Regions from separate parts of the Massilibacterium senegalense genome, predicted to be linked through region 2. Evidence: riboswitches for the same ligand, from Rfam matches in the RefSeq annotation. Region 2 holds a riboswitch; the other holds the start of a gene.

Region 1 (16,331 bases), 160 kb from region 2:
GCGGAGGATTTCGTCTACTACTTCTTTAAAAAGTTGTTCTTTTTCTTTTTCTAATTCAATTCCTTTCATTTCTTTGTAAAAGGAACGAAATAAGGACAACGTATCCATATCACTTCGTTTCATTTCAGACGCTGTTATCTCATCATTTTTAGCAAAAGAAATAATCCGTTCCACATGCATCGCATTCGGATAGACGGTACGAATTTTTTCCATTGGATAAAGAACTGGATTTTCATCTAATAATTTTACAAACACATAATCTTCATTTTTTTCATGTGTTAAAATGTCGTCTAATGTACCTGTTACGGTCCGGATATCTCTTTTTGCAATAAGTGGATGTTTTTCTACTTTCACTGATCCTTCTGCATCCATTTCCACTATATAATATCCTTTTTCATGTTTTTCTTCTGAAATCGAATATTTCAAAGGAGAACCTGAATAGCGGATTGATTCTTGTTTCACAAAATGAGCACGATGCAAATGACCCAGCGCTGTATAATGAAATGATTCAAAATGTTTTGCTTGAACATACTCACTGCCGCCGATAGCCAAAGGACGTTCAGAAGTACTTGTATTTTTCTCTTCTTCTCCATAAGGTGTGACAAATGCATGAGACACAATAACTGAACGTACTCCAGGCTTCCGTTGCTCGTTAATATGATGAACAATAGCCTTCATTGCATCATCATGTGTTTTAATGGAATCATCTTCAAAAATATGTCTTATTTTTTGTGGTTCGCTAAATGGAATTAAATAAAAATGGACAGAGCCAAATTCGTCCTCTAACATGACAGGCTCAATAGGAAGGGAAAGTTCCCCTGTTATAAATAGTTGGTTCTCTTTCATAATATCTGATCCGAAATGGACTCGGTTACTAGAATCATGATTTCCGCTAATGGCTAAAACAGGAATTTTTTTATCCATCACTATTTGGACTAATACTTTATTGAAAAGTTCAACCGCTTCAATTGGTGGAACAGAGCGATCATATAAATCTCCAGCAATTAGGACTGCATCCGGTTGTTCTTTATCAATTGCTTCCACCATTTGTTCTAAAATATAGCGTTGATCATCAGTCATATAAACACCTTGTACTAATTTTCCCAAATGCCAATCTGCTGTATGGAAAAACTTCATTCGATTCACTCCTTCTTTCCTAAAAACAAAGAAACATTATAGTATGTATATTATAACGTATCTAATTGTCAATGTGTGTAATTTTCACCTATTCGCATATGACATCTTTTTTACTCGGTAAATCTTTTCTTTTCGTACTTCTTATATATGTCTTTACCCTAATCATAAGAAAAAAGGCGATACACAAAAAAAGATGATTTCTGCATTGTGAACAGTCATCATCTTTTTAAATTTTTTAGTTAAACAGAGAGCTTAAGCAACTTCTCGTTCTTTGGAATGTACTTTTTTCATAAATTCATTTACATCAGCTGGTACTTTTCGATCTAATTTAGATACAATATATACTGTTAAAAAACCAATTGGTACCGTAATTAATCCTGGTACTCTAAATTGCAAAAATTCTGGGAGTGTAGACGAAAAGAAAATCATGTACATCGAAACAAATAACCCAACAAACAAACCAGTGATGGCTCCTTTTTCCGTCATACCTCGCCACCAAATACCAAAAATAAAAATGGGAGCAAATGTACTTGCACCTACCGTAAAAGCAAGGGCCACTAAATGACCGATAGATGCCCCTTTTACAAGAATACCTAACAACCCATAAACGATCCCTAAAAGTAAGATGGAAATTTTCCCAGCAATGACACGTTGTTTTTGTGTAATATCTTTCTTAAATAACGAAGCATATAAGTCGTGTGCAAGCGCTCCAGAGCTAGCGATAAATAAACCAGAAAGATTCGAAAAAATCGCGGCAAATGCCCCTGCTATAACAAGACCTAAAAGCCATTTTCCACCAAGAACTTCTGCAGTAGAGGGAATTACCATATTATCCCCACCTGTAATTAATTGCTGCATCACCTCTCCACTTGCTGAACCGTTTAAAAAGATTGCACGTCCAACAACTCCTAAATAAATCGCACAAGCAAAAAACATACTAGCAATGCCAATGGCCATTAATGCCGACTTTCGTGCAGCTTTCGCACTTGGATTCGTATAAAAACGTAATAAAATATGTGGCAGACCTAATGTCCCTAATGCTAGTCCAATTAACATCGAAGCACTATGCCAAAAAGAAGGATTAAAAGCTCCTGACGTAATCCATTCTTTTCCGTTCACTGCTACATCTTTTCCGTCCAGCGTATACTGTGCTGTATTAGCAATCGTTCCTGTAAAACCTTGAATAGTAGCTAATATCTTTTCGTAATGAAGTCCCCCATAAATAGCAGCTGCAACCATTAATAAAAAAGCTCCAAAGCGAATCCATAATTCTAATGCTTGGTTTAATGTAGTTCCTTTCATCCCACCAATACCAACATAAAAAATCATCACAATACATGTAAAAATAATGCCAAATTCATAAGATGTACCGAAAAACATACTTAATATTTGGGCTGCGCCAAGTAATTGTGGCGCAGCATAAAATCCTGAAATAGCTAACACTACAATAACAGCAGCAAGTCGAGCTCGTTTACTATGAAAACGATATGCTACAAAATCCGCTACTGTATAAGCACCAAATCGGCGCAAAGGACCCGCAACAAAAATAGCTAATAACGTAAGACCAATGGAAAAGCTAAATGCATAAAAGGCTCCATCATAACCGATAGCAAACGTTAATCCTGCTAGCCCTAAAAATGTCGCAGCACTTAAATAGTCGCCTGCAATGGCCGAACCATTTGTAAACCATCCAAAAGAACGTCCCCCAACAAAAAAATCACTAGCAGTTGTATTTTTTTTCGATAAATACGTAATATAGACGATTGTCCCCATTAATAAAATTGTAAAAATATATTTTGGATCTAATAACACATTTGTCATGCAATATTTCCTCCTCGTTTATTTGATTGGTTATCTTGATTCGAAAATGTATGATATGTTTTCAAACGTTTCTCGTACAATTTTGTATGAATATAAGCAATAAAAAAAGCCATGACCATCGCAACTAGAGAAGTTAAGAACCAACTAAGTGACATACCTCCAAATAATGAATGAAAAGCAACTTTCGGAAAGTACCAATTGATGACAGGTATAAAAAAAACAAATGCTAAATAAAGAATAGATAACACTACCCCAGTCCGAAATTCAGATTTCATAATGTAATTTGTTTCTTTGTCTAAGGATCCTAACTCTTTAACATCCACTGTACCTATGTTTTCATCGGTCATTTTGTATTCGCTCATTTTCTTCTCGCCTCCATTTCACTTTTTTTCATTATATTGAATATTTTGTGAAATAACCGTACGATTACTTGTCCACTTTTTATATTTTTTTGCACTATTGCGAAAATTCTGCTTTTTTATTACAATAAAAAATAATAGGATTCCTTTTGAACAAGTAAAGACGACCGCATCATGAGAAGGATATCTAACACAAAGGAGGAATGGTGTGGCGATTCACGTAAACCTTTCGTGCATAAATAAAGACGAGCAAGAAAAGATTATAGCATGGACAAAACCGTTAAATTATCATACCTTTTACTTTTATCGAAATGAAACACCGGATCATTCTAACCAAATTATTGTCTATCCAATTCATACACTTTTTGATTGGATTAAACTTTCTAGATATAAGAAGAAATATCCAGGAATTTATGTCATTTTGATTCATCATACTCTTACATACTCTGCATCAATAGCTACTTCTTTACCTATTCAATCCTTTCTTTCTTACCCACTTCGTTCAACACATGTCTACCGGGCTTTTAAACAAATCTTAGATACTCATTCTTTTTCACAAACTATTCATTGTACACATGGACATCAGTCTTGTCATGAATCTTTGAAGTTAATTGGTTTGCGACAAATTATTCAAGAAGAACTTACCACACATCCAGAAATATACAAGATTCTTTCGTTGTTTCATAAAGAGCAATTTCCAACAGTCGTTTGTTTTTTACAAGGATTTATCCATCTTTCTGAACAACCTGATGTGAAACATCGCGCTTTTTCTATTATTCGTTCCGTTTTTAACAAACAATTATCCGAACATTGCTCTTCCATTTATTTTTTGCCATATCAGCGGTATTTGTTACTTTTACTTCGTCCACCAAATGGCACTCATTCTATCCGTGAATGGGAAGAGAAATTTCATTGCTTAGAAAAAGCTATTCATACGTTACTCCAAGAATATAAAATTCAAATTTATTTAGGAGTTGGCTCTATCCATGAGCATCCAGCCAATCTTTCTTTATCTTTCCAAGAAGCCAAACAGGCGAGACGACATCCACCATTTGAAAACATCCACTTACGATTTTTTGAAGAAGTTCCGAAAAATGAAGTAATCAAAACATACACTCATTTTATAGAAGAAAACATTCGAGAACCGATAAGCGCTAAAGAAGTTGCAAATCATATGAATATTAGCTACACGTATTTTAGCCGGGGCTTTAAAAAGGAAACTGGAAAAAGTTTTTCGGAATATCTAACATTTTTACGATTACGACAAGCAGTTTGGTTACTTCGTCATACCAATGAAACAATCGAAGAAATTGCAGATTATATCGGATTCAATACTGCTAACTATTTTAGTTCCATTTTCAAAAAATTTATCGGTATTCCCCCAAGCGAATACCGCTTATCGACAGAGATTCGCTTTCAATAGAGTAGGAGGGGATTTTTAATCCCCTACCACTCACACCACCGTACGTATGGTTCCGTATACGGCGGTTCAACCTTTTAAGTATCGTAACTCATAAAATTGGGAAATGTCTTTTAATCCCCACTTTGTGAGTTTTTCTTTTGTTATCGCTTGATGAATGATTTGACTTTTCGATATCCTCCAATATCCCTTTCGGAAACTAGCTAATTTCATTGCATCATCATGGTTGATTCCATAACTACGGAGCATCCGGCATTTAGTCCTTACCTTTTTCCATCTCTTCCAAATTAGTTGTCTAAGTCGGTGTTTTAACCATTATTGAGTGTCTAAGATGAATCTTTTCATTCGTGCTATTCCATAATAATTAATCCATCCAGTGATTAGCTGATTTATCTTCTTCGTGATTTCTTCAAAAGTTCCCGGTTGTTTCCGACTCGTCGACTTCCTCCATTTATCTTTAAATCGTAGTTTTACCGACGTGCATGGTCGGCATCCGACTTTCCCAAGAGGTTTTGTAAATTGAATCCAAGGAATGTAGCCGATGTTGCACCACAGACTTTGCTTTTTTTTGGTTGATAATTAGCGCAAAGTCTTTTTCGATGTAGCTTGTGACGCTATCCATTCCCTTTCGCCTGCACGTTTACTTTTTACATAGATGACGAAATCATCCGCATACCTAATAAAACGGTGTCCTCTCTTTTCTAGTTCTATATCCAGTTTGTTCAAATAGATAGTTGCTAAAATAAGGGATAATGGACCACCTTGTGGTGCTCCTTCTGCAGTTTCAATATAGATATCTTTGTCAAGAATACCTGAACGAAGAAACGTCCAAATCAGTTTAAGGACAATTTTATCCGAAATGAATTCTTCCAAATATGTTCTTACTCTTTGGTGGTGGATTGTATCAAAATAGCTTTTCAAATCGCAGTCCACTACTACTTGGTATCCTTTTTGATAATATTGTTCGGCAAGTTTAATTGCTTGATGGGCATTCCTTCCTTTGCGAAAACCAAAGCTATTCTCAGAAAAATATGGGTCTATGATTGGTTCAATTACTTGGAGGATGGCTTGTTGTACCACTCTATCCAACACACATGGTATCCCTAGATATCCTTTTGGAACCATCTGACTTTGGAATAGCAACCCTTTTAACCGGTTGAGTTGAGGCTCGTAGGTTCCCTCCATAAGTTTCTGTTTGAGAGGTTGAAAGTATTTTTTCATATGTGATTTCAATTGATATACGATAATTCCATCTACCCCGGGAGCACCTTTGTTACTATAAACTTTTTCGTATGCTCTCCAAAGATTCTCGTTTGCGATAACTTTATTGATTAGATTGATATTGATACCATCTTGTTCTTTCATATCCATGCTTGCATCTCTACGCACTCCTATGTACCTTTTGGTTTCCAACCCACTTCTTCTTTTGGTTCATACCACGATGTATTCTGCGCTTAGGCGAGATGCTTACACCTTCCTTGTTTTCCAAGATTTAAGATTGTTCAGTCCTTCATTTCCATTGGAAACTACTATGACCTCTGCTGACTTCTCACGATAAATCTTGTTTCAACCACGCAAGTTTTGCACGTCCGTGAGATCTCCCCGGGTAAGAGCGATAACCTTCTTCTCATGTAACTGCTATATTTACTGTATGGGATTCGGGCAGTATTGGACTTTATCTTGGTGTGCAGACTCGTCCGTCCCACTTCCGCCTTATATATAGTTTCTGTTCGTCAGTTCGAGAATTTGCCTCCAGCTTCCTTCAGATTCCACCTCATGGTGGACACCCTTGATATCGGCTAACAGTTCCTACTGCCAAGCCTGTAGTGGAGTGGACTTTCACCACCAAGTTATCGCCCATGCTGGGCGCACATAAAAAAAGACAGTGAGGTTTTCTCACTGTCTTACACACCACGTTTATTCCCCCAAACAAATGTATGGAGTTGTGGCAGTATTATTGCGTCATTAAATTCTGTTCGTCCCATTGTTTTGTCAATTAGCCATAAATAACGTTTTCTCGCATACTGTATATAGTCATTTTCGTTTTCTAATGATTGCTTTTCATTTCCCGGTTGTAAATAGAATGGAACATTCGGATAATGTTGATGCATGAACACTGCAAATTCAAGATCTTCCTCACTAAATACAACGATTTTCATACTTATATTCGGATGACCTTTTAACAGATTCATCATACTCCGAAACTTAATTTCATCAAACTCCACCTGTGCACTCGGAGGTTTCGGAGACAACGTTAAATCATCAATGTCGACCATCCATGATTGCCACTTGCTCCCTTGTGTTTCAAGTGCTACTTTGATTCCTTTTTCATGCAAAAGATAAATGAGCATATCTAATTGAGGTAATAAAGCTGGATTTCCCCCTGATAATGTAACATGCGTAAAATGTTCATTCCCCATTTCATACAATGCATTCCATATTTCAGAAGCTGACATCATTTGAATTGCTTCTTTCTCCGTTCCGTCCCACGTAAAAGATGAATCGCACCAAACACAACGGTAATCGCAACCAGCAGTCCGGACAAACATGGTCTTCTGCCCAATAACCATTCCTTCTCCCTGAATGGTAGATCCGAATATTTCCATAATTGGAATTTTAGTCATTTTTATTTCTCCTTTTTGGTCGATAAACCACATAACTCGTAGGTGTTTCCCTTACGAATACTTGTAGACAAACTGGATTGTTAGGTTGTTTTTGTAATGCTTCAGCAATAATTTCGTAAATCGTACGTGCTACTACTTCTGTCGTCGGAAATGACTCAGCATTTTTATTAGAAAAACCAGAATCTTCGTTTAATAATGTATGATCAAACCGTTTATGTATCAGGGATTTCAACAATTGAAAATTGACTAAAAAACCAGAATCATCCAGTGCATCACCGCCGATTGTAATATTCACAAAATACGTATGACCATGTACATTTTGACATACTCCTGCATCTTTATGAGGAACATAATGCGCTGCAGCAAAATGAAAATCTTTATTCAACTCATAATGATAATTATGAATTGGCGAAGGGTAAATTTGTTGCATCATGATTGTTCACCTTCTTTTTCTTTTACATATGCTTGAAGACCATTATTTCGTAATTTGCAAGCAGGGCATTCTCCGCAACCACTTCCAATAATCCCGTTATAACACGTTAACGTCTTCGTACGTATATAATCAAATACACCAAGCTGGTCTGCTAGTCGCCATGTTTCTTTTTTATCTATCCACATTAACGGAGTATGAATCACAAATTGATCATCCATCGCAAGATTAATTGTTACATTTAGTGATTGAATGAAAGCATTTCTGCAATCTGGATAGCCACTAAAATCTGTTTCTGATACACCAGTAATAATGTGCTTAGCACCGATTTGTTTTGCTAAAATGCTAGCAAACGAAAAAAAGAGTAAATTTCTACCCGGCACAAATGTTGATGGTAACGATCCTTCTTTGGTTACAATTGGTTCATCACGTGTTAATGCGCTGGGTGCTAATTGGTTTAACAACGTCATATCTAACACATGATGACGTACGTTTAATTCTTTTGCGATTGCTTTAGCACAATCAAGTTCCACTGCATGACGTTGCCCATAATCAAACGTCACAGCTTCTACTTCTTTAAATTGTTCCTTTGCCCAAAACAAACACGTCGTACTATCTTGTCCTCCACTAAAGACAACAATTGCTTTTTCATTTTTCATATACAATTTCTCCTCCCTTTTCGAATGAAAAGAAGAAAGAGTGTTCTTTTCCCTTAAGTTGTTAGTTTTTTATAGAGGGATTTTTCGAACCTCTCCTGCTTGAGCAGTATTCTTCTTTTTTTACCTTTCTTACTATACCATAAAAATATAGTTTCATGCTTTTTCCGATTAGAAAAATCATGGACGTATCTTGATTTTCTATCATTCTTATGTTTTAGTGAAAAGAGAAATTTTATTAAAGATTAAACTAGATTGTGAGGGAAAACAGTAGTGTTGCATTATCGAACGTACGAGATAAACGAAAAAGCCCCTTGGGTTACATTTATTCATGGTGCAGGGGGAAGCTCTTCTATCTGGTATAAACAAATTAAAGCATATAAATCAACTTATAACATCTTACTGATTGACTTAAGAGGTCATGGTAAATCAAAATCAATAAAATGGAAAAAAGGAGATACATTTGCTGATATTGCAGAAGATGTGGTAGATGTTTTACATCATTTACACATCAACTCTTCTCACTTTATCTCTATTTCGCTTGGTACGATTGTCGTTCAGACCATTGCAAAAAAATATCCACAAAAAGTTCGTTCGATGGTTTTAGGTGGAGCAGTCATTCATTTAAATATCCGGACAAAGTTTTTTTTACAAGTTGGGCACGTGTTTAAATATTTTATTCCTTATATGTGGCTTTATCGTTTATTTGCATGGATTATCATGCCTAAATCTACTCACGAAGAATCACGTTTAGCATTTGTAAATCAAGCAAAAAAAATGTACCAAAAAGAATTTATTCGGTGGTTTTCACTAACGAAATCAATTAATCCCTACTTAAAATATTTGCAACTTGTTAATAATGGCATCCCAACTTTATTTGTCATGGGGGAAGAAGATTATTTATTTTTAACGCCTGTTCAAGAATTGATTAAACATCAACCAGATTTAAAATTATCCGTTATTAAAGGTTCCGGCCATGTATGTAATATTGATGCTCCAGCAGAATTTAATGAATTGACATTAGATTTTATTGACCACATTAGCCATTTGAAGCAAAAAGAGAATCAGCTATTCCCTACATTAGGGTAATAGCTGATTCTCTTTATTCAATCGTTTTTGGTTTTTTTAATTGATTTTTCAACTTTTTAATAACAACTAAAATAAGCATAATGACTAATGCAAAAACTAACATATTAACGAGGAAAGATAAGATAGAACCTAATGCACCTAAATTACCAAATAAACTACCAATTAACAAACCACCAAGACCACCTAATAAAAGACCTTTCATTAAGCCACCTTTATTACTGTTTGAAGCAGATGACTGATTTGTTTGTGTTTTTTTCGGGTCTTCTTTCGTATTTTTGGCATTTACATTACTATCATTGTTTGTATTTTGCTTTTGTGCAGGCGTAAATTTTTTTCCGCCTTTCATTCCTTTCGCATCCACTTGATCAATTCCAACAAATCCCATCGTTCCAAAAGCAAAAATAACTAGCATAATGATTTTTACGATATTTTTCATTTTCTAACTATCTCCCTTTCTTTTTCATACTTTTATTATACACGTTCAAGACAGTTTTTACACTACTTAGAGAACGAACCCCTCCTTATAAAATAAGAAGGGATTCGATTATTTGGCCTCTAATTTTTGATATTCTGGGTTGCGTTTAAACGCTGTAACTACATAGGAACAAATAGGCTTAATTTTTTTACTTTCTTTTTGTGCTTTATCCACAACAGCTTCTAACAATTGTTTTGCAACACCTTGTCCACGTAATTTTTCAGAAACGAATGTATGATCAACTGCAAAGACATCATTATCTACAACGTCATAGGTGATTATTGCTAACACTTCTCCATCTTGCTCATAAAAAAATTGTGGTTTAGGTGTTTCTGTAAATTGAAATTCCATTTTAAACAGCTCCTTTTATCATCTCTTCATACTTACTCCAAAAAATATACATTCTAACTATATGACCATTATATAATAAATCTTCATCTTTTGCGAAATTTCAGATGGAATGGTTCACCATTTATATTGAAAAATTAAAATGTATTCCATTCATATGTTTTGACTCATCCTTCTATAAAAATTATACTCTATCACATAAAAACTATCAGGATTACTTCAACTAGTTTTCTTACTTGCTATCATTATTTTTTCTTGCTATAGGAATATAATGTTTGAATATGTTCATTGGACGATGAACAAGTTTAAAAAATTGATGTATCCCATTTTTACGACAAACATCACGTTCCATCCCCCGTCCTTTTAAACGTCTACATTTATTTAAGCGTCTATCCATTTGGGATTTTCAAAAACGCTCCTAATCCATACAATTTTCTTCATTATTTTACCCCAAATTAAATAGAAAAAAACAAACAAATTTTACTTGTATAATTTATAAAAAAATTACTTATCCTAAACTTATCTATATAATCCTTGCTCTTTATCGTTAATTTCTATATAATGAACGCATTCTATCAAAAAGGAGATTACTATGCAATTTAAAGAACTAAATATTGAAATGGATATTTTGTCCATGATTGATAAATTAGGTTTTCATGAACCGACCCCTATTCAAGAACAAACGATACCGGTCGCGTTAAAGGGACTGGATGTTATAGGACAAGCTCAAACTGGAACAGGTAAAACTGCTGCTTTTGGAATTCCTCTAATACAAAAAATCAATCCATCATTACAAGAAACACAAGGTATCGTCCTCGCACCTACGAGAGAATTAGCGAAACAAGTTGCCGCAACGTTACAATCACTCGGTACAAGAAAAAAAATTGATGTTGCCATTGTGTACGGTGGTCAAAGTTATGATCCACAAATTCGTGCGTTAAAAAGAAAACCACATATTGTGGTAGGTACACCTGGTCGTATGATTGACCATCTTAAACGTAAAACATTATGTTTAGAAAGCGTGCATACTGTCGTATTAGACGAAGCAGATGAAATGTTAAGCATGGATTTTATTGAAGATATTGAAAATATTTTAACAACTGTCCCTGAAAATCATCAAACTCTGCTGTTCTCTGCTACTATTCCAGAGAACTTTACACAAAAAATGATGAAAGATCCTGTCATTGTTTCCATTAAAAGAACAAGTTTAACGGCTGATACAATTGATCAATATTGTATATTGACGAAAGAAAGTAAAAAATTTGCTTTACTTCACCGTTTGTTTCTGCTTCATCAACCTAAAAAATCGATTGTTTTCGGTCGAACGAAACAACGCGTTATGGAATTAACGGAAGCTCTTTTAAGCAAAGGTTTTAGGGTAGATGAATTACACGGTGATCTAACGCAAGCACGTCGCGAAAAATCACTAGCTCGTTTTAAAAATAATAATATTCAAGTTTTAGTTGCTACAGACGTCGCAGCTCGCGGTCTCGATATTACAGGTGTATCTCACATTTATAATTTTGATGTACCAGAGCATGTTGATAGTTATGTCCATCGAATTGGAAGAACTGGTCGTGCAGGAGAAAGCGGTATCGCTATTACGTTTGTCACGCCTAGTGAAGAAGACGTTATTCATGAATATGAAAAGTTTATTGATAAAAAAATGATTTGGATGGAAGCTCCTTCTGAGGAAGAATTACGTAAAAAACAATTAGAAGAAGTCATCGAACAATTTGAAAAGTCATTGGAAAAAGAATCAAGAGAAATATATCAACAAGCAGCTAAATCCTTTATCTATCAATATTCACCTGAACAATTAGTATCTACTGCATTAAAATTATTAATGCCCGAAATGAATTCTAATCCTGTTCAATTATCACCTGTAGCTCCTTTAAGAAGAAAACAGAAAAGAAAATCTCGTTCTCATTCAAATAAAGATTTTTCTTCTAAAAGAGATAACAATCGACGTAACGACCGTCGTCGCAGAGATGGAAAAAAAGCAGATTATTCATCAAAAAGAACTCGTCCACAAAAAAATCGAAAACGTTCTAACCGTCATGCATAAAGACACTAGGGGATTATAGATCCTCTAGTGTTTTTTTGTGCAAAATCATTCACAGTTTCTTTCAATTTTTTCCAATTAATTGTCCAACCACTCATAGATATATAAAATGACAAAATCTTTTTTTATGCGCTAATCATAAATCTTACCTATACCCTAAAGTGTAGTTTAGATTCTTGAATGTGCACTAATTATTAACGTTTTATTAATCCTAAGTAAATTATTCATAAAGATTGGAAAAATGTATTGTTTTTACTTTCTACATATATTAAAAATAAACTATAGGTAAAATAGTAATAGGTCTTTTTTAACAAAAATGAATACATCAAGCTACTACTTTTGAGTTGTATGCTTTCAGCGATTATTGTCTATTTTTCAATATAATACATAAAGAAATCCTCCTCAATGAGCATTTTTGCACTTATCTCATTTTTATCAAAGGCTCGTTCAACGACGGAACTATAAAACAAAGACCAGAAAAAGTGCTTTTTGCTTCTAGAAGACTTTTACTTATAGCGGAAGTCAATAGTCCATCGTAGCTGGATTCGGCCAGTTTGAACCTCCACTTACCTATTTTTAGGTTCTGACAGGGGACTTCCTCACCGTTAATAATGGATGAAAAATGATGAAAAAGGAGCTATAAATCTATGTTTTTTTTACATAACAAAAGCGCAATCCCATTTCCTACACAAATAACACTTACGGATATTAATTGTAATCATGAGTTAAAAAAGAAATTAAGTTTTATACAATTAATGAACAACGATCTAGACAATCTAAAGAAATTAGAGAGCGTAATGGACGAACATGCAGATATAATTTCCGATTTCCATTATAAAATGTTAAGTAGGTTTTCTACTCTTCAACACATTATCGATAAACATTCAACGACTGATCGACTCTCCAAAACATTTAGTCATTATTTAAGAAGTATTCCAAAAGCAAAAATAAATGATTCCTATGTTGCTAGTCGTAAAAAAATCGGACAAGTACATAGTAAAATTAAACTAACACCAGAATGGTACACTGGCTCTTATGTTCGTGTGTATGAACATATAATTCCGACTCTAGTTAATCAATATCATACTAAACCAAAAGAACTATCATCTATTCTTTTATCTCTTATTCGTATTATTACATTCGATTCACAAATTGTTTTAGAAGCATATCAAGAGACAAATGATCTACGAACGATAAAAAAAGAAAATGATTTAATGCAAACAATTACAGACATTACAACAATTCAAAAATTATTAAAGACGATAGAAAAAACAAGTAACAAAGCTAATACCGTAACGAACGAATCAATAGAATTGTCACAATCTATTGAAAAAGTAGCTCATCAAGCAACAGATGTTGCCAAAGAAACAGAATTCACTATAAAAGAAGCAAAACAAGGGAAATTTGTCATCGAACAATCACTTGAAAGCTTTTTAGAAATGAGTCATGATTTTAAAGAAATGCAAAAGGAAATGCATCATTTAATGGACGAAGTAAAACGTGCCTCCCAAGTGATTACCTTTATTGAGGAAGTTGCCGAAAAAACAAACCTCCTTGCCTTAAATGCCTCTATTGAAGCGTCACGAGCTGGCGATGCAGGACGTAGCTTTAATGTTGTGGCAAATGAAGTAAAAAAACTTGCAGAACAAACAAAAACATCAGCTAAAGCCATCACTACAAATATGCAAAAGTTAAAAAGTGGTGCTGATTATGTCGGAACCATTAGTGGCCAATTAGAAGAAAAACTAACTTCACGTACCGATCAAGTTAAAGATGCTATCCAAGCAATTGAAAATATTACTACTAAAATTCAAATAATTGGTGACCATACAAAGAATATTGCACATGTATCAAAAGAACAATCCGTTGCAACACAACAAATGACAAAAGAAATAAATGACATGTTACATTATACAAATCTAACGAAAGCGGATGTAGATTACACCGGTAAGGCATTATATGATATAAGTGTAAAAATGAATCATCTTCGTCAAATGTCCTTTCAATCGATTCCACAATTTCATGATAAGTATTTACTTTTAATATTAAAGGCAGAATATGGAATTTGGCGATGGAAAATTTCAAATTTTACATTACATTATTTCACTGATGATGTTCATTCATTGACTGACTCTGAACATTGCTTGCTTTCAACATGGTTTGAACGTTTAGCTCAAGATCCTGTTATATCTACAAAGCCAAGCTTTCAATCGTTAAAAATACCCCATGCCCAACTGTTCAATATCGGAAAACAGATTATTTATGCAGTGGAACAACAAAACAAAAAAGAAATAGAAGAAGCATTTAAATCGCTAGATAAAAAACTAGAGGAAATTTATATTATCTTAGAAAAACTTACAACAGAAATCTATTAAATCATACGAAACCATCCATCAGCATCTTTCCTTTCAATGGGAGGTTTCGTATGTTCATATTATTTTTTGAATCCTTTTTCATGCTATAATGATGTAGAAACTACTCTTTTATCGTAGACATTTATTATATTTTTAATATAATATTACTTTTTGCTAACCAAGAAAAGAAAGGAATAATGATACAATGAATAGTTATCAAGCATTTTTTGAATATCTACAAGATGAAAAAACCGAAAATATTTTTAAACGTGCCTTTGTTTATCATTTATGGGCAGAAAAAACCGCTAAAAAAATACATAATCGTACTTTTATCACTTTATTAAGTGCTTTAGCTGGTCCATTCAGTAAAAATCGATGGAGCGAAGAAAAAATTCAAGAATTATTAGAAGTCACGGATTATGGAAACGCCTCAGACTGGGGAAAACAGGTGGACAGTTGGGCTAAAAAATATTGTCAAAGCGATTTAGAATGGTTATATTTTCTTCAATCCGCCTCTTTAATCTCAAATATGCAGGACGAAATAGAAACAAATTTCGAACAAGAATTAAGTAAGCAAAAAGAAATTTCCTATTATTTACCAGAGTTATACAGTAAAATTCGGACAGATGACGATTGGCCTATTGTATAAATAAAAACCCCTGTATCGACATTTTACATTGTTGATATAGGGATTTTACGTTCATCATTTTATTTAATATTTTTCTTATTCCTTATTTGATAAACAAACTCGATTTCTTCCATTTCGTTTTGCTTGATATAACGATTCGTCAGCTAATTTAATCACTTCTAATGAATCTTCATCATTGTCTGGATATCTAGCAATGCCAATAGAAACGGTTATGGTTTCCCCACTAGGATTATCTGCATGCATAATAGATAATCGAATACGTTCTGCCACATGGAAAGCAGCCTCTGCTGGAGTCTCTGGTAAAATAATCAGGAATTCTTCTCCGCCCCATCGCGCACAAATATCCCCATGACGGGTTTCTTTTTTTAATATTTGTGCAATAAGAACAAGTACTTGATCCCCGATATCATGTCCATATGTATCATTAATCCTTTTAAAATAGTCAATATCAATTAATAACGCAGCAAATGGTTTATTTGTCTCTTTTGATTGATCTAAATAATTTTCAACAGCCCGTCTATTTACCAATTTAGTCAACGGATCAATAGTAGAAGCTTGTTTAAAATGCTTCACATTTTTACGTAAAATATGAATGCTATCTAACACTGTTTCTTTTAATTGAGCCGCCTCGACATAAAAAGTAGAGATTACAGGTGGCGGTATGTCCTCGTTTGCATTTTTTGCTACACTAGCATAATGAGATAGAGTCTTTAATGGTTGAATCATTTTGATGGAAATAATCCATACAATAAGCATAATAAAAAAAATAAAAATAGCTGATGTTAATATAGTCTGATACATTATTTTTGTATTTAATGTTAATGCATCTTTTGTTGATTTTTCTACTATTATTCCCCAATTGGCTTTTTGAATGGGACTAAAACCAGATAACATTTCCCCTTCT
Region 2 (16,331 bases):
AGCTAAAACAAGCTGTGGATGGTACATTACCAATAGGCTACGAGGAAAAATTACCAACTTTTGAACTCGGCGATAAATTAGCTACTCGAGACGCTTCAAGCAAAGTGATTAATGCGTTAAGTGAAGCAGTTCCACAAATTTTTGGTGGTTCCGCTGATTTAGCTTCTTCGAACAAAACGTTAATGAAAAAGGAACAAGACTTTTTACCAAATCAATATGCAGGTCGTAATGTGTGGTTTGGTGTTCGTGAATTTGCTATGGGTACAGCTATTAATGGAATGGCTCTTCACGGTGGGGTAAAACCATTTGGAGCTACTTTCTTCGTTTTTTCAGATTATGTTCGCCCAGCGATTCGGTTAAGTGCCCTAATGAACGTTCCCGTTACGTATGTGTTTACACATGATAGTATTGCAGTAGGAGAAGATGGCCCGACGCACGAGCCAATCGAACATTTAGCTGCATTACGTTCAATGCCGAATCTTTCTGTCATTCGTCCAGCGGATGCCAATGAAACAGTAGCTGCATGGCGTTTAGCTTTAGAATCAGAAAAAACACCACATGCGTTAGTGCTTACTCGTCAAGGGTTACCTACGATTGAAGGAACGAAAGAAAAAGCATATGAAGGTGTAAAAAAAGGTGCTTATGTTATTAGTGGAGCGAAAGAAACGCCTACAGCTCTTCTTTTAGCATCTGGTTCAGAAGTAACACTGGCAATAGAAGCACAAAAAGAATTAGAAAAAGAAAATATTTTTGTTCAAGTAGTCAGTATGCCAAGTTGGGATCGTTTTGATCAACAAAGTGCTGAATATAAAGAAAGTGTACTACCACGTGCTATTACAAAACGTTTAGGAATTGAAATGGGTGCATCATTTGGATTCCACAAATATGTAGGTATAGATGGTGACTTATTAACGATTGATAAATTTGGCGCAAGTGCTCCAGGTAATACGGTGATGGAAAAGTACGGTTTTACCGTTGCGAATGTAGTGAAAAAGGTCAAAGAGTTGCTTGCGCATAACTAAAATTGTAAAAAAATATCGATAAGAATTTTCAAATCGACAAAACTAGTGTCCCCTTGCTCCACCATCAGACAACTATTTTTATACGAGTAGGCTATACTTGCCTTAAATAGTTAACGGACAAGGGGGACTTTTGTGTGCGACAATATCAAATCTATTTAATGGATCCCATTGTAGCGTATGATTACTTTGGGAAAGAACATATTATTTTTGATTTATTTAAAGGGGCAATGAAAGCGAAATCAAAAGAACATCTTTCTATGCTTCAAAAACAAATCGCGTATATTACAGAAAAAATACCTGTATTATCACTGCATCAATATTTACGAGAAAAGTGTATAGGGACAACCGATTATCATGTTCAATCATATATTCATGAAGTATCCTCCGCACAAAGTAAGGCGCGATTAACGATTGAGCCCAATGCTATGATATTAGCTGCAGATGGAAATTATGAAATGGAATTATTCTTTTTTGAAAAAATACGTACGTTTAGTCCTTACTTTTTAGCAATGGATTTTATAAACGAACGTTGTGGCTGGTTACAACCAGTGAAAAAAGAACGATATGTATATGAATAATAGGTGAAAAAATTTTACGGTGCCGTCTTGTATAATCCATGTCTATTTAGTACACTATTTTTAGATGAAATGAAGGAGGAAAAGCAATATGTGGAACTACATTCTTGTGGGCACCCTCGCTTTAATTGCTGGTATTGCAATTGGATTTTTTGCAGCTCGCAAATATATGATGGATTACTTAAAGAAAAATCCACCAATTAATGAACAAATGATTCGTATTTTACTAACACAAATGGGGCAAAAGCCATCACAAAAGAAAGTAAATCAAATGATGAAGTCGATGAACGGTCAAATCAAATAAAAAGACACTCTTTTGAGTGTCTTTTTTTGATGCTAAGAATGATAGATAGGTATATATCTAGCATTTGTATGTCTAGGTGTTCTTTTCATTTGTTGATATTGATTTAACAAGTCATCTAACTCTTGGCTAAATTGAACCGTGAGCTGATTATCTAACCCCAAAGATAATCCCATGTTGATTAATTCTGCTCGCTTCCTCTCAATTTCATTGTGTAATTGTTGGATAAGATACACGGTGAATGTTCCTTTCTAACTCTTTCTCTTTTTATTTCATATAGACTCAAGAAGCAATAAGCAAAGTTACATTTATCATACATCCTTTTAAAAAAATGTCAATCTGTATTTAGGGAAAATGAAAAATATTTCAAATTTTTAGGAAGAAATGTCTAAGCTAGTTTTGAATATCTCTTTTTGAAATAGTTTATTCTTGACTTTAAATACAATAGGGGGGTATAGTATTTAATGAGGTGGGGTAATGAAAAAACCAAAAAAAGAGCTACCAATTGAATTACAACCGGTTAAACATGTTAAAAGACAAGAAGTGGAAAAAAAACAATTAGTAAACCGTTTAAAACGGATAGAAGGGCAAGTTCGCGGGATTCAAAATATGGTCGAAGATGATCGTTATTGTGTCGATATTATGATTCAAATAAGCGCCATACGTGCAGCCTTGAAAAAAGTGGAACTTCATTTGTTAAAGCAACATACGAATTCTTGTGTGACGGATGCCATTAAAAATGGAGAGCAAGAAGACATCTTAGAGGAATTAATGAGGGTCATTGAACAAGTTTCAAAGTAAGGAGGCACAATAATGAACAAACAGAAAAAACAGATGCAGATTGGAATTGCAGGAATGACTTGTGCAGCCTGTTCGACAAGAATAGAAAAAGTGTTAAATAAAATGGACGGAGTAGAAGAAGCGACTGTTAACTTAGCTTTAGAAAATGCATCGATTACAATTGATGCAGCGGAGATTCAACCAGAAGAGATTGAAAAAAAAATAATGGACCTAGGTTATCAAGTGGTGAAAGAAAAAGTAGACCTTGATATTTTTGGCATGACTTGTGTAGCCTGTTCAACAAGAATTGAAAAGGTGTTAAATAAAATGGACGGTGTGGATGATGTAGTTGTCAACTTAGCAGCAGAAACGGCGACGGTTGAATATTATCCAGGGTCTGTCACATCACAACAGATAATAGAAAAAATAAAAAAACTAGGGTATGATGCACAAGAAACATTAGAAGAAAAGGAAAAAAGAACGTTTAAGGAAAAAGAATTAACGAGAAAAAAAAGACAATTAATTGCATCGATACTATTAACAATTCCGTTATTTTATACGATGCTTGGGCATTTGCCTTTTATGAAACATCATGCGTTACTAGCATTTCTAATGCAACCTTGGGTACAATTTTTATTTGCTACTCCTGTCCAGTTTATCATCGGTGCAAAATTTTATAGTGGTGCATACAAAGCGCTTCGTAATAAAAGTGCGAATATGGATGTACTAGTTGCACTTGGTACATCTAGCGCTTATTTTTATAGTGTGTACGAAGCAGTAAAACGGTCGCTAGACAGCACTTATGCCCCGCATTTGTATTTTGAAACAAGTGCTATGTTAATTACGTTAATTTTAGTTGGAAAATATTTAGAAGCAAAAGCAAAAGGCAAAACGACAGAAGCAGTGTCTGCGTTAATGAATTTGTCTGCTAAAGAAGCAACCCTTTTGAAAGATGGACAAGAAAAGAAAATAAAAATCGAAATGGTACGCGGAGGCGACATGTTAGTTGTAAAACCAGGAGAAAAGATTCCGGTAGACGGAATTGTCATCGAAGGAATTTCTTCGGTTGATGAATCAATGATTTCTGGGGAAGCCATTCCTGTTACGAAAAATGCAGGAGATAAAGTAATCGGTGCAACCATAAACGGACAAGGTCGCTTTATTATGAAAGCAACAAATGTAGGGAGCCAAACAGTATTATCCGGCATTATTCGGATTGTTCGGGAAGCAGGATTAAAGAAAGCGCCTATACAACGTTATGCAGACACGATTTCTAGTTATTTTGTGCCTATCGTCGTTTCCATTAGTTGCATTGTCTTTGTTACTTGGTATTTCTTTTTAACGCCACATGATTTACCAAAAGCATTAGAAACGGCGATTGCTGTTTTAGTTATCGCGTGTCCTTGTGCGTTAGGTTTAGCAACTCCAACATCAATTATGGTTGGAACAGGATTAGGTGCGAAACACGGTGTATTAATGAAAGGTGGCGAATATTTAGAACGATTTGAAAAAGTAAATGCCATTTTATTCGACAAAACGGGAACAATTACAGAAGGAAAACCAGTTGTCACTGATTGGCTAGAATATAAGGAAGGAACAAAATCTATCATTATTGGTGCGGAAAATGCTTCTGAACATCCATTAGCAAAAGCGATTAGTCAATATGGAGAAAAAAAAGGAGTTTCATCTATCGTTATTGATTCTTTTACTGCATTACCGGGATACGGTTTAGAAGCCTGCTACGGAGATCAGACGATAGTAATCGGTACAAAAGCGTTGATGGAAAAACATGCAATAGATATTACAAGTGAGTGGAAACGAGTAGAACATCTCGAAAAACAAGGAAAAACAGTAATGTTTGCTGGTTCTGCGGGAGAACTTTTTGCCATTATTGCAGTTAGCGATATAATTAAACAAGAAGCAAAAGAAGTTATTCAAACATTAAAAAAACAGGGTATGACACCGTATATGATTACGGGAGATAATTACCAAACCGCAGAAACGATTGCCATACAGGCAGGTATTGAGAAAGCAAATGTATATAGCAATGTGTTGCCGAAAGAAAAAGCAACGATAGTAAAAAAACTTCAAAATGAAGGAAAGGCAGTCGCAATGGTTGGAGACGGATTAAATGATGCTCCAGCGTTAAGTACGGCAGATATTGGTGTAGCGATTGGAACAGGAACGGACATCGCGATAGAAGCAAGTGACATTACGCTCGTGAGTGGGGAGTTGCATCAATTAGTAAAAGCATATTCGTTAAGCAAGTACACAATGCGCAATATTCGTCAAAATTTATTTTGGGCGTTTATTTATAATGTGATTGGTATTCCGGTCGCAGCCTTTGGTCTTCTTGCACCATGGATAGCAGGAACGGCGATGGCATTTAGTTCCGTGTCTGTTGTATTAAATAGTTTACGTTTAAAACGTGTGAAGTTATAACATGAGTTAGAATGGAGGGAATAAACGATGAAACAAGTAACATTACAAGTAGAAGGTATGTCATGTGGCCATTGTGAGGCATCTGTTAAAAAAGCATTACAATCTTTACCTGGAGTAGTAGATGTAGCGGTTTCTCTAGCTTCTAAAACAGTAGATGTCCAATTCGAAGAAAAAGATGTGACAATGGAACAAATGAAGGAATCGATTGAAGATCAAGGATATGACGTAAAATAAAAGAGCGGATTTTTCCGCTCTTTTATTTTCTTTTATCTATATTTTTTGTACAATAAACCAAGGGGGGTAATAAGATGCAAGATATTAATTTATTTTTAGTTTTTGGCGCTGGATTATTATCTTTTTTATCACCATGTACATTACCGTTATATCCTATTTTTCTTTCGTATATTACAGGGATTAGCGTAAACAAACTACAAGAAGAAAATATGATGCTACAAAAAAGAGCATTTTTACATACTGTTTTCTTTTTGATCGGTTTTTCTATTATTTATGTTGGTGTTGTAGGACTTGCAACGCAATTTTTAGGTAATGCGTTAAACGCAATGATTATGAATAATCAAGATTTGATTCGTCAAATTGGTGCCATTTTAATTTTGTTCTTTGGTTTTGTTATTGTTGGATGGATTCAACCATCTTTTTTAATGAAAAATAAACAAATGGAATTCAAAAATCGTCCCTCAGGATATATTGGTTCTGTTTTAATTGGGATGGGATTTGCAGCTGGTTGGACTCCTTGTATGGGACCTATTTTAGCATCTGTTGTAGCACTAGGTGCAACAGCTCCTAACAAAGCGGTTTTATATATGCTATTTTATGTGTTAGGCTTTGCAATTCCATTTTTTATTTTATCCTTTTTCGTTGGAAAATTAAATTGGATTAAAAAGTATAGTGAAAAAATTATGAAAATCGGTGGTTTCTTAATGATATTCACCGGTATTATGTTATATTTTAATTGGATGGCAAAGTTTACTTCCTTTTTAAGTTCGTTATTTGGAGGATTTACAGGATTTTGATCGAAGGGAGTGGTTGAGATGAAATATAAAACAAATGATTTAATTTTACGGATGATGACAAACATTGTAGTATTTATCATTTTCGGTTTTTCGCTCGCCTTATTTTTTGCTGGGCACAATGCACCAGGTGGCGGATTTGTGGGTGGATTGGTAGCTGCTAGTGGTTTTTCGCTCATCTTTCTTGCTTATGGAATTGATGTATTAAAACGAGTATTTAAAATCGAAGCTAATACAGTCATTGTGATTGGAATTTTAATTGCCCTAGTAACAGCATCAGGATCATTTTTCTTTGGGGTTCCTTTTTTAAGTCATACGTTTGCACATGTGTATGTCCCCTTTTTTGGTGATATCGAGTTAACGACAGCGTTATTATTTGATTTAGGTGTATATGTGACCGTTGTAGGGGTCGCTATGTTGATTATTATGGCCATTGCTGAAGATAAAACAGATAGAAAAGAAGTCGTTCAAAAATAAAAGAACGACTTCTTTTTTGTTTTTTTTTGAACATACTTTTTGAACTATTGCGCATATTAAAAGCGAACGTCATGATTATAGGAGGTAAGAAAAAATGACAGTCGTAACAAATGTACAGCAAACATTAGCTAGTTTAAAAAGTGCGCAAGCGAGTTTAGAAACATTTGCGTTAGCAACAGATAATAAGCAAGCGAAACAAATGTTTCAACAAGCAGCACAAGATACACAACAAATTGTTGATACGGTCAATCAACGTTTAAAAGACATCCAACAAGAAGAGCCGCAGTATAATCAGCAAGGTTGACCTGTAACCTTGCCTTTTTTCATATGCGTTACGTATACGTAATCCTTACTATTTTGTTCGTTATCGGATGTCAGCATAATCAATTATTGACCGAGAAACAAGAGGGAAAAATAGATCAAACGATGGCTAACGAAGCAAAGAAAAAAACGGAAACGTTAGGGGATTTTAAGGAGATAGAAGCAGTCGATTTGCACGGCCGCTTAATCGTAGCTATTCAGTTAAAACAATGGGATAAATGGAAACGGGATTCTATTGAAAAACGAGTAAAAAAAAGATTAAAAGAAGAAATGAAGGTAGATCATCTGTATGTATCTAGCGATTATAAAATTTTTATAGAAACCAAAAAGTTAGCAAATCATCTGGAAAGGCAATCTGTTTCGCGAAACGAAGCAGAAGAAGCGTTTCAAGCAATTGTCGTTTTAATGTCGAGAAAATAGGGGGGGTATAGATGGGAAAACAAGCGAAAAAATGGACGTTAACAGAGCAGATGTACCAACGATTTCAAAAAAACAGGGAAACGAAACGTCCGATTTTGAAAAACTGTATCAAAGCATTTTTGGTCGGTGGATTCATTTGTACGATTGGGCAAGCGATTCAAATTTTTCTGATGACCTATTTTACGTTTACAGAAAAAAATGTCGGAAATCCGACCGTAGCGATTCTAATATTTATAGCTATGCTGTTAACGGGATTTGGTGTATATGATCGAATTGGTCAATTTGCTGGTGCAGGAAGTGCTGTTCCTGTTACGGGCTTTGGGAATGCTGTTATTTCTGCCGCGATTGAACATCGTACCGAAGGATTCGTATTAGGTGTCGGTGGAAATATGTTTAAGTTAGCTGGGTCGGTTATTTTGTTCGGGGTATTTTCTGCGTTTGTCATAGCCGTCATAAAAACCATATTAACGATGTGGGGAGGATTGTAGTGGATAAAAAGAAAGCAACTTGGATTTTTCAAAAACAGCCTAAAATTATTTCTACGGGTACAGTTGGCGGTCCATTTGAACGAAATGGTCCCTTAGCAGAAGATTTTGATCGTCTCTATGAAGATTTATGGTTAAATGAAGACTCTTATGAAAAAGCACATAAAAAATTATGGGAAGATGCATGTGAAATTGCGTTAGAAAAAGCGGGATTACAAAAAACAGATATTCAAATTCTTTTTGCTGGAGATTTAATGAATCAACTTACCCCTTCTAATTTTGCTGCTCGATCGATGCAAATTCCATTTTTCGGTCTATTCTCAGCTTGTGCGACGTCGATGGCAGGATTAGCGTTATCGAGCTTTATCATAGATCATTTAGGAGCAAACTATATTTTAACTGGTGCTTCAAGCCATAATGCGGCTGTTGAAAAGCAGTTTCGTTATCCGACCGAATATGGTGGACAAAAACCACCTACTGCACAATGGACCGTCACGGGGGCAGGTGCTTGTGTTGTTTCTTTAAATGGAAAAGGTCCAATTGTATCATCGGCCACGATTGGGAAAGTGGTCGATATGAAAATATCTGACCCTTTTAATATGGGTGGTGCAATGGCGCCTGCAGCTGTAGACACCATCCAACGACACTTACGAAATTTAAAGCAATCGTTTGAGGATTATGATTACATTGTGACCGGTGATTTAGGTCAGATTGGTAGAGAAGTCGCCTTGGATTTACTTCATAAACATGGAATTCATATACCACCTGAGCGCTTTCTTGATTGCGGGTTACTTATTTACGACGAAGGACAACCAGTTCTTTCAGGAGGAAGCGGTGCTGCTTGTAGTTCAACGGTTGTATATGGACATTTGTTGCAAAAACTAAAAAAGAAAGAATGGAATAACATGTTAGTCGTTGCGACAGGGGCTTTACATAGTCCATTAACTTATCAGCAAAATGAAACAATTCCGTGTATAGCACATGCAGTAGCGATTGAAAGTGGAAGGTGATAAAAGTGGAAATTTATTTTTGGGCGTTTGTCGTTGGTGGACTGATTTGCGTTATTGGGCAGTTGATAATGGATTTGTTTCAATTAACACCTGCTCATATGTTAAGTATTTTTGTTGTTAGTGGAGCTATTTTATCTGCTTTTAATCTTTATGAGCCGCTTATTTACTTTGCCGGAGCTGGAGCTACGGTTCCTATCACTAGTTTTGGGCACTCGTTAACTCATGGTGCAATGGTGGATGCCGAAAAATACGGTTTGATCGGTGTATTAACAGGGATGTTCCAGGTAACAAGTTCCGGTATATCCGCTGCGATTGTTTTTGCTTTTATTGGCGCTTTATTATTTAAACCGAAAGGATAGGAGGAGTAACATGACTGTTGGAACCAAAGTGAAGCAAACGTTAGCTCAATTGAAAACATTAGAAGCGATGTTAAGTGATATGATGCATTACGCACAAAAACAAGAAGATTATACCTTTTTTAAACAGTCAAGTTCTGAAATAGAAAAGATGATTATAGAAGTAGATGAACGTGTGAAACAAATGGAGAGGGAAGAACCACAATATAAAGGAGTGTGATAAGATGATATGGAGTTTATTATGGAGAGCACTCATCATGGCTATTTTATTCGTTTTGATTCGAAAGTTTTTACTCCCACAATCAATTGCCCGTATGAATTTCATTCATGCTATTTCAATTCTCATGATTGCTTTATTTTCCTTTGATTATATTTTTCACACTGCTAGACCGTTTTTATTTACCTTTATTTTCCTTTTATTTTGGAGTATTTTTCCCTTTGTATTGAATTGGATAAATATACGTTCTACGGCATTTTTTCATTGGTATAGTGGAAAAGAAACAGTGGTTATTAAGGAGGGGAAAATTTTAGAAGATGAGTTGAAACGAATCAACTTGCCAATCGATACATTATTAGCTTCTTTGCGACAAAAAGGTCATTTTAACATTGCTACTTTAAAGCGGGTGTATATGGACCAAGCGGGGGAAATCAGTGTATTACCGAGCGATGCAAAAGATGAATTTATTACAGTCATTCAACAAGGAGAAATACAAGACGGAGAATTAGCGAAAAGAGGCTTGAATAGACGAGATGTGATACTTCAACTAAATAAACAAGGTATTGCTTTAGATAATGTGTTTTTAGGACAAATAGACGATTATGGCTCCCTTCATGTCGATTTGTATGATGACGCCCTTGATGTTCCTTCTGATACACGAAAGGAACAATTAATTACGTTATTAAAAAAGACGATTGCCGATTTAGAATCCTATTCACTTGAAACAGAGCATAAAGAGACGAAAGAAATGTATGCAAAGTTCTCGAAACATCTAGATAGTCAAATATTAAAAAAACTACCGCCTGTCTTTGGGGAATAAAGGAATATAAATACTAGAAAAAAGAATTGTTCTTCGTTCAAGGGACAATTCTTTTTATGCATATGTTATGCGCTTACGAATAGCTCTCTTACATGAGCAATTGTTTTCTTTTATAAAAGTATGTCATAATAAAAGGTAACCGAACAAAATGAAAATAAAAATAGAAAGATGAGGAGAAATACATGAAGCAAAAAATAAAAGTTATGACGATTTTTGGAACAAGACCAGAAGCAATTAAAATGGCGCCCCTTGTTCTAGAATTAAATAAATATCCAGAAGAAATCGAGTCAATTGTAACTGTTACTGCTCAACATCGTGAAATGTTAGACCAAGTGCTGGACATTTTTCAAATTACACCAGATTACGATTTAAACATTATGAAAAGTAGACAAACGTTAATTGATGTAACAACGAGAGCATTAGAAGGATTAGATCAAGTAATGAAGGAAGCGCAACCTGATATTGTGCTTGTTCATGGGGATACGTCTACAACATTCGTTGCATCGCTTGCCGCATTTTATAATCAAATTGCGATTGGGCATGTAGAAGCAGGGCTTCGTACGTGGAATAAGTATTCGCCATTTCCAGAAGAAATGAATCGTCAATTAACTGGTGTTATGGCAGATCTGCACTTTTCACCAACAAATCAATCTAAACAAAACTTATTAGTAGAAAATAAGAAGGAAGTAACTATTTTTATTACGGGAAATACTGCGATTGATGCGTTAAAAACAACAGTCAAAGATACATATTCTCATGATATTTTAAATAAAATCGGAAACGATCGCTTGTTATTAGTAACGGCACATCGCCGTGAAAACTTAGGAAAACCGATGGAAAATATGTTTCGTGCAATCCGTCGTTTAGTAGAAGAACATGATGACTTACAAGTAGTGTATCCTGTTCATTTAAACCCTGTTGTACGAGAAACAGCCGACAAATTTTTAGGAAATCATGATCGTATTCATTTAATTGAACCATTAGATGTTGTTGATTTTCATAACTTTGCTGCACGAAGCTACATGATTATGACAGATTCAGGGGGAGTTCAAGAAGAAGCGCCTTCTCTAGGTGTTCCTGTTCTCGTATTGCGTGATACAACAGAACGTCCAGAAGGCATTAAGGCGGGTACGTTAAAATTAGTTGGTACCGATGAAGAAACAGTTTACCAAAACGGAAAAGACTTATTAACGAATAAAGAAGCATACGAAAAAATGTCGAAAGCATCAAATCCATATGGGGATGGGGAAGCATCACGTCGGATCGTAGAAGTATTGTTATATCATTTTAACAAACGTACGACACGTCCAATGGATTTTTAATTTGTATAAGAAAAAAGCGTATCCGAGATGTTTGGATACGCTTTTCTTTGGAAAAAACGGTTTAAAAATAAAATTTTTATCTAGTCATCTAAAGGTTTCATTTTTTTTGCTACGTAAATAAATGGGTTATCTAATACAACAACTAACCATTTCATCACGTAGGTAGTAATGACAATTTCCAACCAAACTTCGATTGGATAAAGCCCCCAAAATGCAATCAAACAAAAGAGTAACGTATCGATTAATTGACTAATCGATGTACTACCTGTATTACGGATCCATAAATGATGTTCACCAGGGTATCGTGTTTGGAAAAAACGATATAACGAAACATTCACCATATGGCTCGCATAATATCCAACAATACTACCTACGGCTAGTCTTGGTAATAAACCAAACAAAGCTTTTAAATGTGCATGGGCAATATCATTTGGATGTGGTGGAAAAAGCAAAATAATTTGCATGATTACCGTTGTAGCAAGTAGGATAAAAAATCCTAAATAAACAGCTTTTTTTGCTGCTTTTACTCCGTATTTTTCGTTTAATAAAACAATGATAAAAAAGGTCGTTCCATACATAATGTTTCCAAGTGTTAACGTAATCCCGAATAATTCAATTGTTTTTAATACTTGTAAATTGGCTAACACAGTAGCAAGGGAAATCCAAGCATATAAACCTGTCTTTCCAAAAAAACGATAGCAAGCTAACGTTAAGGAAAAAGTGAGAATAAACATAAGTATCCATAAAAAAATAATGATCATTACGAGTTCCTCCTTAGTTTTGTTAACGCGGGATGTTGCGAACCGCGAATATGAAGTTAGGATAACTTAATAGAACAAATGACAAAAGATATTCACTTCTGTATTGTACTACGATTGATAGCAAATAAAAATGATTTACGTCGTTTTACGTCGTTTTTGTTGAAAAAATTGCTTAATTGCGGATATAGGAAGTTCTGCTAAAATTATTCCAATAAAAATAAGGACACATCCAGTGACTGCTTTTCCAGTAAGTACTTCATGATTAACTAACATTCCAAATATAGCCGCAAATACAGGTTCTGTTGCGAAAATAAGCGCTACATGAGTTGGCTTTGTTTGTTTTTGAAAGTGTGTTTGTAAGAAAAAGGCTAAAGCAGTGGCAAATATTGCTGTAATCACTAACGCAATCCAAACAGAAGATTTGGTTAAGATGATGTAATCGATTGATTCTGTCCATAATGCACTGACGAAACTTAATATAGAAACAGTTAATAGCTGAACTATTGTTAATACAAAAATAGAATGAAAAGGAGCATATTTCCCAGTAAATACAATATGAGCGGCAAAACAAATAGCACAAATAAACGCTAAAAAATCTCCTTGTCCAACGGTAAAGGAATCTGCTAATGTAAGAAAATAAAGCCCAATGACCGCAATCATAATTCCAAGAACGGTATACCGTTCTGGTCGTTGTTTCATAAATAAAAAAGAAATAATTGGAACAAACACAACATTTAATCCTGTAATAAATCCTACTTTTGAAGAAGTAGAATAAAGGAGGGCGATTGTTTGTGTCGTATATCCTAGATGCAACATACCCCCCAATAAAACGCCATACATTACCGTTTTTTTAGACCACGTAATAGAAATGGGACGTCGTACGAATTTCATCACAAAAAGCATCGTTAAACTTGCTAGGAAAAAACGAATCGTATTAAAAGAGAAGGGTGGCAAATCTTGAATGGCATTTTGCACCAATACAAAAGTAGAGCCCCATATAAAGGCAACAATCAATAAAAAAAAATCTGCTTTCATTACGGAATTTTTCATAATTTGAACATCTCTTTCTGTTTGAACATAGTATAATAATGGTATCAATAAATAAAGGAGCGTCCCGTGTGATTGAAGTATATATTGATGGTGCTACTGCTAATCGTTCGAAATTAAGTGGAATTGGTATCTTTATTAAAGATGGGCGTGTACTTGCAACAGAGTCCGTTCCCATTCCGTTTATGTCTAACCATGAAGCTGAATTTGAAGCATTACTTCACGCATTAGAAATTTGTTCAAAAAATCAATATAAAGTTGTCTCATTTCGAACAGATTCCCGCATTGTAGCCGATGCAATTGATGGACAATATGCAAAAAATCAAAACTTTCAACAATATGTAGATCGAGCAATGGAAATGATTGTATCCTTTGATTTATTTTTTATTAAATGGATTCCAGAATCTCAAAATAAAAAGGCAGATGAATTAGCAAAACATGCAATTCGTAGACAAATGAAAAAGCACAGATAACGGTCTGTGCTTTTTCATTGCCAATCATAGGGTGTTTCTTGGTATACATAATAATTGAGCCAATTGCTGAATAATAGATAAGCATGAGAATGCCAATTATGTTTAGGTATTTGTGTTGTATCATTTCCAGGGAAATAATGACAAGGCATTTCTGGATTCAATCCTTTATCACGGTCACGAATGTATTCTTCTTTTAGGGTGAAACAATCGTATTCCGGATGTCCACTCAAGAAAATTTGTTTCCCATTTTTAGATGCAACTAGATTTACTCCTGCTTCTTCTGATTCAGATAATATCATTAACTCAGGTACTTTTTCAATATCCTCTCTTTTTACTTCGGTATAACGAGAATGTGGGACACGAAACTCATCATCAAAGCCACGTAAAAGTTTAAGTGTTTTATCTTCTTTTGAAATCGTATGTGTAAAAACACCGGATAATTTTTTTGTTAGCTTGTATTTTGGGATATTAAAATGGTGGTAAAGACCTGCTTGAGAACCCCAACAAATGTGTAATGTACTTGTCACATTTGTTTTTGTCCAATCCATAACTTTTACCAATTCTTCCCAATATGTTACTTCTTCAAATGGGAACTTTTCTACTGGAGCGCCGGTGATGATCATGCCATCAAATTTTCGGTGTTTAATTTCCTCAAATGTTGTGTAAAATGATTTCAAATGTTGTTGAGGTGTATTTTTGGGCACATGGCTAGCCGGATGAATGAGTGTAATATTTACTTGAAGTGGAGTATTAGACAATAGACGCATGAGCTGTGTCTCCGTTTTTTCTTTCAAAGGCATTAAATTCATAATAACAATATTAATTGGACGAATATCTTGCATATAGGCCCTATCTGTTGTCATAACGAAGATATTTTCATGTTCTAGTTGTTCACGCGCCGGTAAATTTGCTGGAATATTAATAGGCACTCATCAACCCCCCTTATTTAATTTCATATCTGTTTTGTATCTTTTTATTATATGGCTATTTTGCTAAATCATCAAATACTATTTCTGTAAAGAAGGGATATTCTATGAAGTATATTATTAAATGGACGGAACAAAACAAATCAATTGGAAAGATAGAATGGCAATCGAATGAAGTAGATGCGAATCAAATACTAGCTGTCCTAAAGTATGTCGAAAAAAAATATCGTCTGACTGATGTGTATATTGAAGATGAAATGCAACAAACATGGCGTAAAAAAGATTTTTTAAAAATGTTTGAAAAAGAAAGAGAGAATCCGCATGACATTGTCATTTATTTTGATGGTAATTTTAATCATGCCAAAAAGCAAGCCGGGATAGGCTTTGTCATGTACTATCGTATCCATAATAAAAGGTTTCGAGTGCGAGAAAATGCTATATTTACAAATATGACATCTAATAATGAAGCGGAGTATGCTGCTTTATATTTTAGTTTGGTAAAATTAGAAGAATATCAAATCCAGCATATTCCGATTATCATTCGTGGCGACTCATTAGTCGTAATTAATCAAATGAATGGAGAATGGCCTGTATATGAACAAAATTTTTTATATTGGATTAAAAAAATAGAAGAAAAAATTAAAAAATTAGGATTAAACGCACACTATGAAAATATACAACGCACTGAGAATAAAGAAGCGGACCAATTAGCTCGATTAGCGATAGAAGGAAAGGAGATTCGCGCAGAAGTAGAGGTTTAAAATAGAAGGAGCAGGGTAAAATATAGCAGTAGAGAAACGTAAAATCATTTTTCTTGCATTTACTCTTTTTTTTATTTATACTAATAACTAAGTTAAAATAATTATTAACTAGATACAATTATTTAAGGGGAGGATTTTAAAAATGGCAAACAAATTAGAAAGCACAAAAACATTAGCAAATTTAAAAGCAGCATTCGCAGGTGAATCACAAGCAAACCGTCGTTACATTTATTTCGCTAAACAAGCGGATACAGAAGGATTAGCAGACGTTTCTGCTGCATTCGAACGCATTAGCCATGGTGAAACAGCACATGCTTTTGGTCATTTTGACAAATTAGTTCAATATGGTGCTGGTGACCCAGTTACAGACCTTCCAGTAGGAACAACTGAAAACAACTTAAAATCAGCTATCGCTGGTGAAGAGTATGAATTCTCTGAAATGTACCCAGGCTTTGCCAAAGTAGCTCGTGAAGAAGGTTTTGAAGATATCGCTGAATGGTTTGAAGTAATGGCTAAATCTGAAAAAGCACATGCTAACACATTCAAAAAAATCTTAGCTAACTTAGCTGAGTAATAAAAAAGAATAAAGAGGCTGCTTTTAGGGCAGCCTTTTTTTATCTAAGTAAATGATAAGGAATCTCAAATAATAAAGATACGAATATGGTTCCTATGCATTTATGTTTTATGTATGTTTAGGGTAAAACATTACTGTTCAATGTTGCAAATAAATAACTATTATTTACGGAGGAGGCCGCGATATGAAACCAATCGCTCGTGAAGATTTACA

Evidence for each region. A riboswitch is a leader RNA that binds a small molecule or an ion and turns the genes downstream of it on or off. The one in region 2 is predicted to bind preQ1.
Region 1: another riboswitch for preQ1. It lies ahead of queC (7-cyano-7-deazaguanine synthase QueC); the one in region 2 lies ahead of BN1372_RS06285 (queuosine precursor transporter).

The regions. Positions count from the first base shown of each region.
Region 1 is NZ_LN831786.1:721,842-738,172, forward strand. It holds gene BN1372_RS06960 (exonuclease SbcCD subunit D) at 1-1,137, opposite strand, end outside; gene BN1372_RS06965 (sodium/solute symporter) at 1,390-2,958, opposite strand; gene BN1372_RS06970 (hypothetical protein) at 2,955-3,320, opposite strand; gene BN1372_RS06975 (AraC family transcriptional regulator) at 3,526-4,740, shown strand; gene BN1372_RS15685 (group II intron maturase-specific domain-containing protein) at 5,053-5,292, opposite strand; gene BN1372_RS15515 (reverse transcriptase domain-containing protein) at 5,317-6,108, opposite strand; gene queE (7-carboxy-7-deazaguanine synthase QueE) at 6,642-7,361, opposite strand; gene queD (6-carboxytetrahydropterin synthase QueD) at 7,354-7,794, opposite strand; gene queC (7-cyano-7-deazaguanine synthase QueC) at 7,791-8,450, opposite strand; PreQ1 riboswitch class I at 8,506-8,549, opposite strand; gene BN1372_RS07005 (alpha/beta fold hydrolase) at 8,721-9,536, shown strand; gene BN1372_RS07010 (hypothetical protein) at 9,550-9,972, opposite strand; gene BN1372_RS07015 (GNAT family N-acetyltransferase) at 10,081-10,362, opposite strand; gene BN1372_RS07020 (DEAD/DEAH box helicase) at 10,952-12,427, shown strand; gene BN1372_RS07025 (protoglobin domain-containing protein) at 13,072-14,799, shown strand; gene BN1372_RS07030 (hypothetical protein) at 14,984-15,427, shown strand; gene BN1372_RS07035 (sensor domain-containing diguanylate cyclase) at 15,503-16,331, opposite strand, start outside.
Region 2 is NZ_LN831786.1:559,389-575,719, forward strand. It holds gene tkt (transketolase) at 1-1,022, shown strand, start outside; gene sirA (sporulation inhibitor of replication protein SirA) at 1,157-1,600, shown strand; gene BN1372_RS06210 (YneF family protein) at 1,689-1,901, shown strand; gene BN1372_RS06215 (aspartyl-phosphate phosphatase Spo0E family protein) at 1,934-2,134, opposite strand; gene BN1372_RS06220 (metal-sensing transcriptional repressor) at 2,376-2,699, shown strand; gene BN1372_RS06225 (heavy metal translocating P-type ATPase) at 2,712-5,120, shown strand; gene copZ (copper chaperone CopZ) at 5,148-5,354, shown strand; gene BN1372_RS06235 (cytochrome c biogenesis CcdA family protein) at 5,429-6,151, shown strand; gene BN1372_RS06240 (Na(+)/H(+) antiporter subunit B) at 6,170-6,625, shown strand; gene BN1372_RS06245 (DUF1657 domain-containing protein) at 6,720-6,929, shown strand; gene BN1372_RS06250 (YhcN/YlaJ family sporulation lipoprotein) at 7,016-7,366, shown strand; gene spoVAC (stage V sporulation protein AC) at 7,378-7,854, shown strand; gene spoVAD (stage V sporulation protein AD) at 7,854-8,861, shown strand; gene spoVAE (stage V sporulation protein AE) at 8,873-9,220, shown strand; gene BN1372_RS06270 (hypothetical protein) at 9,231-9,437, shown strand; gene BN1372_RS06275 (DUF421 domain-containing protein) at 9,442-10,254, shown strand; gene wecB (non-hydrolyzing UDP-N-acetylglucosamine 2-epimerase) at 10,437-11,576, shown strand; gene BN1372_RS06285 (queuosine precursor transporter) at 11,657-12,337, opposite strand; PreQ1 riboswitch class I at 12,345-12,389, opposite strand; gene BN1372_RS06290 (DMT family transporter) at 12,473-13,387, opposite strand; gene BN1372_RS06295 (reverse transcriptase-like protein) at 13,456-13,857, shown strand; gene metA (homoserine O-acetyltransferase MetA) at 13,872-14,786, opposite strand; gene BN1372_RS06305 (reverse transcriptase-like protein) at 14,891-15,544, shown strand; gene BN1372_RS06310 (rubrerythrin family protein) at 15,687-16,118, shown strand; gene BN1372_RS06315 (DUF3501 family protein) at 16,303-16,331, shown strand, end outside.